Regions from separate parts of the Paenibacillus sp. 102 genome, predicted to be linked through region 2. Evidence: riboswitches for the same ligand, from Rfam matches in the RefSeq annotation. Region 2 holds a riboswitch; the other holds the start of a gene.

Region 1 (6,206 bases), on a different contig from region 2:
CGATGTTTCCAGGCATGGAAGACTTAATTAGTTTACTTCGTGTACTCGATTACTATAAACAAAAAACATATGATGTCATCATTATTGACTGCGCACCAACGGGAGAAACGTTAGCTATGTTAAGCTTTCCTGATATGCTCGGTTGGTGGATGGAAAAACTCTTTCCGATTAAAAGAAAAGTTTTAAAAGTTGTCCGTCCTGTTGCACAACCACTTCTCGGCGTTCCACTCCCTACTGATGATATTATGGACGAATTAACGAATACACTTGAACAACTAGGAGAAATGCGAGATATTTTATCTAACCGAGAAGTGACAAGTATTCGCGTTGTTGTCAATCCAGAAAAAATGGTTATTAAAGAAGCACAGCGTAGTTTCACCTATTTAAATTTATATGATTATAACGTCGATGCCATCATGATTAACCGTGTCATACCTGATACCGTCACAGATTCTTATTTTCAAGCATGGAAAGATGCCCAAAAGAAATATAAAGCACTTATCCAAGATAGCTTTCAACCACTTCCTATTTATGAAGCTCCCATGTTTGAACAAGAAGTAGTTGGATTACCTATGCTAGAACGTGTAGGAGCTGCTTTATTCAAAGATGATGCAGAACCAACCGCCGTAAAATTCAACGGTCGTACACAATATGTAATAAAAGATGGAGATGACTATATTTTTGTTCTCTCTATTCCATTCTCAGATAAAAGTGACCTCTCTTTAAATCAAAAAGGTGATGAACTTATCATTCACGCTGGTTCTGTCAAACGGAACATTACGTTACCAAAAACATTAACGCATTTATCCGTTCAAGGTGCAAAATTTGAAGGAGATGTATTAAACATTCGCTTTGGAGGTGTTGTTCATGCGTGAAGATTTACTAAGAAAATTGATTCGTACAAAAGTGGAAGTTGGCATGTATATCATAAATGAATTACCTACTCCAATTCAGCGATCTGCAAAAAAAGCGCTAAGTATTTTACAAGAAGAGCTTTCTTCTTGTATGCAAGAAACAGCGAAACCTACAACGAGTAACTTAAAGAACATTACGATTGAATAAAGTGAAACTTTAATCAGTGGGGTTTTTCTTCATCCCTCACTGATTATCAGCCCTCACCAATCGGGCTTTTACGGGCAGTTGATCCCCCACCTATCTTCCTCGTTTCTCTCTGAATCTTGAGGTGAGGAGTCTTACCGCCCGTTAATGCGGAATAAATAAAAAGGACCAGGAAAACTCCTGGTCCTTTTACTCTACCTAACAGACATTGGATTTTATATGATACAGAATTGGAAGGTACAAAATTAGGGTATCGTCTGTTAGGCATGGTATATGTTGAACGAGCTAACAGCGGAGGGGTTCCTACTGTTAGTTCGTTAAACCCGATGTTATTTTACAATTTTCTCTAACTCTTCAAGTGAAAGGTCTACTGAAATTGCACCATCTTTTGTTTCTTTCTTAACTGCTTCTTTTACTTCTTTTGAATGGTACAATTCAATCACTTTTTTAATCGTTGGATCATTTTTGTCTTTCGTACGAGCTGCGAAAATATTAATATATGGTTTCGCATTCTCGTTTTTTGGATTTTCTAAGAAAATAGGATCTTTCACTGGGTTTAAACCAGCTTGACCCGCAACACCATTATTAATAACGGAAGCTGCTACGTCTTTTAATACACGTGGTGTTTGCTGCGCAATAACTGGTGTAATTTTTAATTTCTTTGGATTTTCAGCAATACCACTTGGATCACCAAATAGACCAAAGTCTTTTTTCAATTTCAATAATCCAGCTGCATCAAGAAGTTTTAATGCACGCGCTTGGTTCGTTGGATCATTGGGAATTGCAATTTCTGAACCATCTGGAATTTCATTTGGTTTTTTATATTTTTCAGAGAATAATCCCATTGGTGCAATTTGAGTTGTACCAACGGCTGTGATATCTAACTTATGTTCCTTTTTAAATTGCTCTAAAAAGGCAATATGTTGGAATGAATTCAATTCGATATCACCATCAGCTAACGCTTTATTTGGTGTTGTATAATCCGAGAACTCCACAATTTTAACCTTAATTCCTTCTTTTTCAGCTTTCTTCTGAAGAATAGTCCAAGCGTCTCCATCCGTTCCTGTTACACCGACGCGAACTACCTTTTCTTTTGCACCAGCCCCGCAACCGCTTAATACCGATACACTAACCAACGCTGATAATGCAAATGCTAATATCTTTTTCATTTTCTTTCCCTCTTTTCTCTTTATGATCTACGTAAGAATACTTTTGCAAAATAGTTTCCTAAGTTTTGTGCAATTTGTACAAGAATAATAAGCAATACAACCGTCACGAACATAACCGATGTATCAAAGCGTTGATAACCATATGTCATTGCTAGGTCACCTAGACCACCACCGCCAACAAGGCCAGCAACTGCTGAGAATTCAATTAAACCAACCGTCATAAACGTAACGCCTAAAACTAATGGTGCTAACGCTTCTGGAACAAGAATTTCAAACACAATTCTGAGTGGTGATGCACCCATTGCTTGTGCTGCTTCAATAACTCCCTTTGGTACCGAAACAAGGTTTGTTTCAACCATTCTTGCAATCCCAATTGAAGCAACCAGTGTCATTGGAAAAATCGCTGCTGCCGTTCCAATTGTTGTTCCAATAACAGTACGTGTTAACGGACTTAAAGCCACTAGAAAGATGATAAATGGAACCGGACGAATCGTATTAATAACAATATTAAGAATAAAAAAGACCAGTTTGTTTTCTAAAAAATTTCCTTTTCTTGTTACATATAAAAGTAAACCTAGAGGTATACCAAGTATTGTAGCAAATATAAGGGTTACAATTACCATTAAGAGGGTATCCCCTGTCGCATCTAAAATGCGAGGCCAAAATATACTCCAATCAACTCGCATGACATTCAACCTCCTTCAGTCCTACTTGCAGTCTTAGATGTTGCAATGCTTTTTGAATTTCTTTCTGCTCACCTTGTAGTTCTACAAGAAGATTTCCAAATAAAATACCTTGCAGTTCAATAATATTTCCATAGAGCACATTTACATCTACATTATAATTTTTAGCAATGTACGATAATAACGGCTGTCCTGTCTCTTCACCAGTAAATGTTAAGCGATAAATCTGTCCACCATTTTGGATTTTCGTAAGGACACTTTCCGGTAAATGATTGTTAATAACAGATCGAACGAAGTTTTGTGTCGTCTTTGTTTTTGGTTTCGTGAAAACATCAAATAATGTGCCTTCCTCAATTACTTTTCCTTTTTCCATCACGGCTACACGGTGACAAATTTCTTTCACAACCTGCATTTCGTGTGTAATAAGGAGAATTGTTAAATTGTATTCCTTGTTTACTTTCTTTAGTAGATTCAAAATTTCTGTTGTTGTTTCAGGATCTAATGCTGATGTTGCTTCATCACAAATGAGAATATCTGGTGATGTCGCAAGTGCTCTCGCAATTCCTACGCGTTGCTTCTGACCACCTGATAGTTGTTCTGGATAATAGTTTGCTTTATCTTCTAGTCCGACAAACTTTAGCAGCTCATTTACTCTTTCTTTTATCTCATTCTTTGGCAATTTCGCTAATTTCAATGGATAAGCAATATTCCCAAACACGGTTCTCGAATTAAATAGATTAAAACTCTGAAAAATCATTCCTATTCTTTGTCTTAGCTTTCGTAACTCCTTCGTTGATAAGGAAGTAATATCTTTATCATCTATCGAAATCGTTCCCGATGTTGGTCGTTCTAACATATTCACTAAACGTAACAGTGTACTTTTTCCAGCTCCACTGAAACCGATAATACCAAATATCTCACCCTTATCAACCGATAATGTTACATCTTCGACGGCATGAACTGATTGCCCGCCTGATTCATATACTTTACTTACATTCTCAAAAGAAATCATTACTTTCCCCTCCTATATGCTGTAATAACTTGAAGCAGAGCTTTGAGGTAAAATAAAAAATGCCCTCCTTCTTATCCGTAATAAAAATAAGAAGAAGAGCATTTATATACTCATTCACATCTTCTCATCTCCCAAGCCTCTAAGAGCTTGCTGGAATTAGCACGGTATTCAAAAACCCGTTGCTGAGGTATCATAGGGCCAGTCCCTCCACCTCTCTGGATAAGAGTGTATCGATTTAGTTGTCATTTTATTAAGTCTTATTATAAAACTCCGAAAAGTAAGAGTCAACATAAATATTCTAAAATATATTAATTATTTTTCTATTAAAATTTTTAAATAAAATAACAGTTCCTCCTTTACTCCACATTAACGGGCAGTACGCCCCCCGATGATTAAAGTTTCACTTTATTACAAAGGGCGAAATTTTAACTTTATGTAAAATTCTTCTTCACCTACTCTTTCAAAAAGGAAAATATCCTGTACGAATTGAATAACATTACATGAATATGAAAGAAAAATGGAGGACGATAACTGATATGAAAACAGCACTTTTACTCGTTGATATTCAAAATGATTATTTTCCAAATGGCCAAATGGAACTGCGCGGTGCCGTTGAAGCTAGCGAGTACGCAAGTCAACTACTTCAGCATTTTCGAGAAGTGAATCAGCCTATTTTTCATATCCAACATGTATCTATGAAAGAAAATGCTACTTTTTTTCTCCCTAACACAGAAGGCGTCCACATCCATGAACATGTTCGTCCCTTAAAAAATGAAACTGTTATTCTCAAACACTATCCAAACAGTTTTCGGGAAACGGACCTATTAGAGCAATTGCAAAACCTTAGAATTGAACATGTGATTATATGCGGGATGATGACTCATATGTGTATTGATGCTACAGTACGAGCTGCTTTTGATTTTAGTTTTCGTTGCACTGTTGTACATGATGCATGCGCAACAAAAGATCTCCTCTTTAAAAATGCTACAATTCCTGCTGTCTATATCCATAATACAATTTTAGCAAGTTTGAATGACGTATATGCAGATGTTATGAGCACAGAGGAGTTTTTAAGTTTTAGAAACTCCATCTGAAATAAAAAATCATGTCTCTCACAAGGGGAGACATGATTTTTCATAACGTTATTCACAAGTTACTGTAACTTAAAGTCTCCCGAACTTGTTTTTACTTTCACTTTATTTTCTCCTGCACCCTTCACCCCAATTAACTTATTCTTTGATTTCTCTTCATATAGCAAACCCGCAACATTTACATCCGCTTTACCCGAACTTCCATCAAACTCAACTCGTAATGATTCAGGAAGTGTATCAAATTGCATCTTAACATCACCGCTTGATGTAGTACAATCTACTTCTCCTTGCAAGCTACGATCATTATATTCAATATCCCCCGATGATGTTTTAGCTGCTAATTCTTTAGAATGTAAATCTTCTACTCTAATTTCCCCACTACTTGTTTCCAATTTTGCTACTTCGATTTCACTTTTATCTGTCTCAATCTTCCCACTAGACGTTTTAGCTATTAACTTTCCATTTATCTTAGAATGCGACAATGATACATTCCCAGAAGAAGTATCTATATCTGCTGTCTTTGTTTCAATTCCTTTTACTACAAAATCTCCTGATGATGTCGTTACTTTTACATTTTCATATAGCTTCTTTGGAACTTTAACTTGTAACTTAACTTCTGCAGTAGTCCCAATTCCCCAACCAATAGAATCCCGATTTTTACTGAATTTAACATTCAATCTATTACTTTCTTCCTTTACTTCAAATTTATATTTATCTACTAGCTCTTTGCTTATATCTCCATCCAGTAACACTTCGATATCTTTTGAATCAACTGCAACAATTTCAACATCTGCTGCAGAAGTCTTCACTTCAATTTCAGTAATCTTCTCACCGGCGAGCGTTTCTTTTTTATGAATTTCAGTTGTATTAAAAGCTAACCCCAAAACAGTCATTGCACCGACACCAATGCAGCCAATAACTAATAATACTAATGCAATAACAGCAATCTTTTTCATTGAATCACACTTCCTCTCAATTATTATTCTTACGCCTTACTACAAAATGTCCATATCCATATAACCATTATTTTTAGTACTATACATTATTCAGTACCACTCAATGATTGATTGTTTTTTCTGAATATTCCTCGTTCATTTTATCACTTTCCATAATTTGTTACAAGATAGATTTATAAAAAAACACTACTTTCGGTGAGCAAAACCGAAAGTAGTGTTCTCTTGTCTAACCATAG
Region 2 (6,206 bases):
CCAGCTGTAACATCACTGTGACCAGAAATAAACTTTGTCGCGCTGTGGAGTACAACATCCGCTCCGAGTTCAAGTGGTTTTTGGAATAATGGTGTTAAAAATGTGTTATCAACAAATGTAAGTGCCCCGGCGGATTTTGCTAATTCGCAAACAGCACGAATGTCGGTTACTTTTAATAATGGATTGGATGGTGTTTCAACGTAAAAGACTTTTGTGTTCGGTCTAATATTTTGTTTTACTTCTTCTAAATTTGTCATGTCAACGAATGTATGCGAAACTCCATAACGAGATAGAACCTCTGTTACAATGCGATAAGTCCCTCCATACACATCTTCAGAAATAAGAACATGATCGCCTTGTGATAAAAGAAGAAAGGCAGTAGAAATCGCTGCAATTCCAGATGCAAAGGCAAATCCTTTCGTTCCCCCTTCTAGTAAAGCGATAATATCTTCTAGTGCTTCTCGCGTTGGATTACCAGATCGACTGTAGTCGTATTTTCCAAATGTATCTACATCAAATTGATGGAATGTTGATGTATTATAGATGGGAACGTTAACAGCGCCTGTTTGTGAATCATGTTTATATTGGTTATGAAGTAAGAGTGTATCTATTGAATAACTCATATTCTTACACCTTCTTTTACATGTTTAATAGCTTGCTTTAAGTCTTGAATTAAATCTTCACCGTTTTCAATACCAACGGAGAAACGAAGGAGGCGATTACATACACCGCGTGCTGTACGTACTTCTTCTGGGATATCTGCATGTGTTTGTGTTGCTGGATATGTCATTAAACTTTCAACTCCGCCAAGGCTTTCTGCAAAGGTAATTAATGATAAAGATTGTAAGAAAGGATTTATCCATTTTTCATCGCGAAGCCGAAATGAAATCATACCGCCTCTTCCTGGATAAAGAACATCGGTTACACCGTCTTCCTCGTTTAAATAAGAAACGATTTTCTTTGCATTTTCTTCGTGTTGTTTCATACGAAGAGCTAATGTTTTCATACCGCGAATTAATAACCATGAATCAAATGGGCTTAGTACAGCACCAGAAGCGTTATGATAGTGGGCAAGTTCTTCGCAAAGCGCTTGACCTTTTGCAACGACAAGTCCGCTTAATACATCGTTGTGACCACCTAAATATTTTGTGGCGCTATGAAGGACAATATCTGCTCCTTCTGTCAAGGGTTGTTGTATATAAGGAGTGTAGAAAGTATTATCTACAATAAGCAGGACGCCATGTCGTTTTGCGACAGTTGCGACAGCTGCAATATCGGTTACTTGCATTAATGGATTGGTTGGTGTTTCTATAAAAATAGCTTTCGTTTGAGAAGTGATGGCTTGTTCTATTTGTTTAATAGATTGTGTATCTACGTATCTACATCGAATATTCCATTTTTCCTCATGCTCCGAAAATAAGCGATAGGTTCCTCCATATAAGTCTTCTGATACGATAAGTTCATCTCCAGACCGGAATAAAGAAAGAACAAGAAGAACAGCTGCCATTCCTGAACTACAGGCATAACCTCGCTCACCTTCTTCTAAATCAGCAATTGCGTGTTCTAAAAGACCACGTGTTGGGTTCCCTGTTCGCGAATAATCAAAACCTGTTGATTTTCCGATTCCTTCATGACGATAAGCTGTTGAAAAGTAAACAGGGGGATTAACCGTTCCTGTTGTAGTTTCGCTACGATTTCCGATTTGAGCTAGTTTTGTTTCGATTGTTGACATGTGAAATTCCTCCTTGATAAAAATAAAAAAGCCTTCTAAGAAGAAGGCTTTCATGCGAATATAGTCTTCTTCTTATCTGTCAAATCTTTTCACAATTTGCTGGAATTAGCACCTTATTAACGAACGTGTTAATGGTTGCTGAGGTGTCATAGGGCCAGTCCCTCTACCTCTCTAGATAAGAATAGTTTGTATGAAATTTTATTATGATTTTAACTTTACAACAAAAGATAATTGAATTGCAACTTTATTTTAAATAATTTTTATTTTCCTTCTAATTTCATTGACTTTTAGTCTATCTCATGCTAAATTTATGAAAAAATTAACAAAGATTGTTATATAAATACAAATTGAACAACCGACATAAAACTTTTCTATTAAGGTGGGAAGAGCATCCGTTTATACATAGAAGCGGTCACATCCTCTTCTTACCCCATGCAAAGTTAAAACAAAGGGAGAAAACGAGTGTAAGTCACCTTTTGTTCTTCGTGGCGGCGACTTATATATTAGAAAATCAAAATGGATTTATATGAAAGGATAACCTATTTTCTTTTAATTACATACAAAATAATAAAGACAAACTCTTATTGAGAGCGGTGGAGGGAAAGGCCCTGTGAAACCCGGCAACCTTCAAACGAAATGTTTGAAACGGTGCTAATACCTGCAAAACAATGTGTTTTGCATGATAAGAGGAGGATAGATGATATCCCCCTCTTCAAGGTGAAGAGGGGGTTTTTATATTGATAGAAAAGAGGGAGACAAGTGAAAATTTTAGATCTATTGTCAAAAGGAATTGTTATCGGTGATGGAGCAATTGGTACGTTATTGCATTCCCATGGGTTGCAAAGTAGTTTTGAAGAATTAAATCTATCAGATCCAGATTTAATTATATCTATTCATAAACAATATGTAGCTGCTGGTGCAGATGTGATTCAAACAAATACGTATGGAGCAAATGAAGCAAAATTACGTACATATGGACTAGAAAATCAGGTTGTTCAAATTAATAGAGCGGCGGTAAAACTGGCGAAAGCATCTGTGACAGATAAGAATGCTATTTTAGGTACAATTGGTGGAATGAAACATATCGGTGCAGTCACAACGACTGATATGGAACGGGAATTTATGTTGCTTGAGCAAGCTGGGGCATTAATAGAAGAACGTGTGGATGGGCTATTACTTGAAACTTTTTACGATGAATTTGAATTACTACATGCAGTGAAAGTGCTAAGGAAGAAAACGGATATACCAATTATTGCGCAGCTAGCGCTTCATGAAGCTGGCACAACACAAAATGGGAATGATGTAAATGAAATATTAGCGCGGCTTTTAGATTACGGTGCAAATGTAGTCGGCTTAAACTGTCAGTTAGGACCGCTTCATATGACGGAAGCTTTTAAAATGATATCGATTCCGAAAAATGGTTATTTATCAGCTTATCCAAATGCAGGCCTTCCAAACTATGTAGAAGGACGGTACGTATATGAAGGAAGCCCTGCTTATTTTGAAGAGATGACACCAAAATTTATTGAACAAGGTATTCGTTTGCTAGGGGGGTGTTGTGGTACAACGCCAGCACATATCGAAGGGATGAAGCGTGCGATTGCGAATGTAACGCCTGTTACAGAAAAACAAATTGTTCAAAGACAACAAGTAGTTCATATGCAAACAAAACGTGCTAGCACTCATGTTACGCTCGCGGAGAAAGCAAAGAAGCAAACAACAGTTGTCGTTGAGTTAGATCCGCCAAAGACATTGGATACGCAGCGCTTTTTTGAAGGAGCAAGAGCATTGAGAAGAGCGGGAGCAGATGCGATTACGTTAGCGGACAACTCATTAGCATCTCCGCGTATTTCAAATATGGCAATGGGGGCATTATTAACGAAGCATGATATTCCAGTGCTGACGCATTTAACGTGCCGTGATCATAATGTGATTGGCTTGCAATCTCATTTACTTGGTTTATCAGCTTTAGGAATGGAAGAAGTGTTAGCTTTAACAGGTGACCCGGCGCGAGTTGGGGATTTTCCTGGAGCAACTTCTGTATATGATTTGTCTTCTATTGAATTAATTAAAATGATTAAAGAAATGAATGAAGGGCGTTCTATTTTAGGGAAAACAATTGGCCCTGCGACGAGATTCTCTGTTGGAGGAGCTTTTAATCCGCACGTGAGACACTTAAAAGCAGCGGTGAAGCGGATGGAGAGAAAAATTGCAGCTGGCGCTGAGTATTTCTTAACACAACCAATTTACGATATATCCTTAATTGAAGAAGTATACGAGGCAACAAAGCACTTAGAACAACCAATCTTTATTGGAATTATGCCTTTAGTAAGTAAGCGTAATGCTGATTTTCTTCACTTTGAAGTGCCAGGTATTACATTGCCTGAGGAAGTAAGACAGCGAATGGATGGGCATGAAATGCAAGAAGCTGCAATTGAAGAAGGGATTCGTATTTCGCAAGAATTAATTGATGCCGCGATGAAATACTTTAATGGCATTTATCTCATTACACCGTTTTTAAAATATGAAATTACAGAAAATCTTGTTAAGTATGTGAAAGAAAAGCAAGAAGTGAAAGAAGGAATCAACTGATGAAATCAATAGAAGAGAGATTACACCATGAAATTTTAATATTAGATGGTGCGATGGGAACGATGATTCAGCAAGCGAATTTAACAGCAGAAGATTTTGGTGGAGAAGAATATGAAGGTTGTAATGAATACTTAGTAAAAACAAGACCAGATATTATTTTAGATATTCATAAAGCTTACATTGAAGCAGGTGCAGATATTATTGAGACGAATACGTTTGGTGCTACAAATATCGTACTGCATGATTATGAGCTCGCTCATTTAGATGAAGAGTTAAATGAGCGAGCGGCATTTCTAGCAAAACAAGCTGTAAGAGAGAGTGGTAAAGCAGTATATGTAGCAGGTGCGATGGGACCGACGACAAAGGCAATTAGTGTAACTGGTGGTGTAACTTTCGAAGGGTTAATTGAGGCATACACTAGGCAAGCGAGGGGATTATTACGGGGCGGCATTGATGTATTGCTTGTAGAGACGAGCCAAGATATGCGTAATGTGAAAGCGGCGTATTTAGGAATTCAACAAGCATTTACGGAAGCAAATCATACGGTTCCACTTATGATTTCAGGAACGATTGAACCGATGGGGACAACGTTAGCAGGACAAACAATTGAGGCATTTTATTTATCGGTTGAGCATATGAAACCATTATCTGTCGGATTAAATTGTGCGACAGGGCCAGAATTTATGCGTGAACATATCCGTTCCTTATCAGACCTCTCAGAGTGTTATATTTCATGTTATCCAAATGCTGGTCTTCCGGACGAGGATGGGCATTATCATGAGTCACCAACGTCACTTGCAGAAAAGGTGAAACAGTTTGCTGAAGAAGGGTGGATTAATATTATCGGTGGTTGCTGCGGGACGACACCTGATCATATACGAGCGATAAAAGCTTCACTTGAGTCTCTCCAGCCACGTGAAAATCATGAGCGAGAAGGTCATGGGATTAGTGGTTTAGAAGCATTGCAATATGATGATTCCATGAGGCCGTTATTTGTTGGTGAAAGAACCAATGTGATTGGGTCACGCAAATTCAAACGATTAGTAGCAGAAGGAAACTTTGAAGAGGCTGCTGAAGTTGCGAGGGCGCAAGTGAAGAAAAATGCTCACATTATTGATATTTGTATGGCGGATCCTGACCGTGATGAAGTGGAAGATATGGAAAAATTTTTAGCGGAGGTTACGAAAGTATTAAAGGTTCCAATTATGATTGATTCAACGGATGAAAATGTAATGGCGAAAGCTCTTACTTATATACAAGGGAAGGGCGTCATTAACTCTATTAATTTAGAGAACGGAGAAGAGCGTTTTGAGAAAGTGACGCCGCTTCTTCGTAAATATGGTGCGGCAATTGTAGTTGGGACAATTGATGAAGAGGGCATGGCAGTTAGTGCAGAAAGAAAGCTAGAAATTGCAAAGAGAAGTTACGAATTATTAACGAAGAAATACGGTATACGTCCATCCGATATTATTTTCGATGCGCTCGTTTTTCCTGTAGGAACTGGTGATGAAGAATATATTGGCTCTGCTGCAGCTACAATAGAAGGAATTCGTCTTATTAAAGAAGCTTTGCCAGAATGCTTAACGATTTTAGGTGTAAGTAATATATCGTTCGGGTTACCGCCAGCTGGTCGAGAAGTGCTAAACTCAGTCTATTTATATCATGCAACAAAGGCTGGGCTTGATTACGCGATTGTAAATACTGAAAAACTAGAGCGCTATGCATCCATTCCAGAAGAGGAAAAGGAACTCGCAGATGCACTATTATTCGAAACAACGAAAGAAACACTAGAAGAATTTACGAACTTTTATCGGGTTGCCAAGAAAAAAGAAGCAATCATACAAGAAACATTAACACTTGATGAAAGGTTAGCAAATTATAT

What was found. Region 2 has a riboswitch for S-adenosylmethionine ahead of AAIE21_RS03970 (bifunctional homocysteine S-methyltransferase/methylenetetrahydrofolate reductase). Riboswitches for the same ligand answer to the same signal wherever they lie in the genome.
Region 1: another riboswitch for S-adenosylmethionine. It lies ahead of AAIE21_RS23530 (methionine ABC transporter ATP-binding protein); the one in region 2 lies ahead of AAIE21_RS03970 (bifunctional homocysteine S-methyltransferase/methylenetetrahydrofolate reductase).

Annotation. Positions count from the first base shown of each region.
Region 1 covers NZ_JBCGHT010000016.1:43,422-49,627, reverse strand. The annotation lists gene AAIE21_RS23550 (ArsA family ATPase) at 1-875, shown strand, start outside; gene AAIE21_RS23545 (DUF3926 domain-containing protein) at 868-1,062, shown strand; gene AAIE21_RS23540 (MetQ/NlpA family ABC transporter substrate-binding protein) at 1,389-2,228, opposite strand; gene AAIE21_RS23535 (methionine ABC transporter permease) at 2,249-2,914, opposite strand; gene AAIE21_RS23530 (methionine ABC transporter ATP-binding protein) at 2,904-3,923, opposite strand; SAM riboswitch class I at 4,045-4,149, opposite strand; gene AAIE21_RS23525 (cysteine hydrolase family protein) at 4,460-5,017, shown strand; gene AAIE21_RS23520 (DUF4097 family beta strand repeat-containing protein) at 5,077-5,970, opposite strand.
Region 2 covers NZ_JBCGHT010000001.1:739,579-745,784, reverse strand. The annotation lists gene metC (cystathionine beta-lyase) at 1-623, opposite strand, end outside; gene AAIE21_RS03975 (methionine biosynthesis PLP-dependent protein) at 620-1,732, opposite strand; SAM riboswitch class I at 1,802-1,914, opposite strand; SAM riboswitch class I at 2,311-2,421, shown strand; gene AAIE21_RS03970 (bifunctional homocysteine S-methyltransferase/methylenetetrahydrofolate reductase) at 2,492-4,324, shown strand; gene metH (methionine synthase) at 4,324-6,206, shown strand, end outside.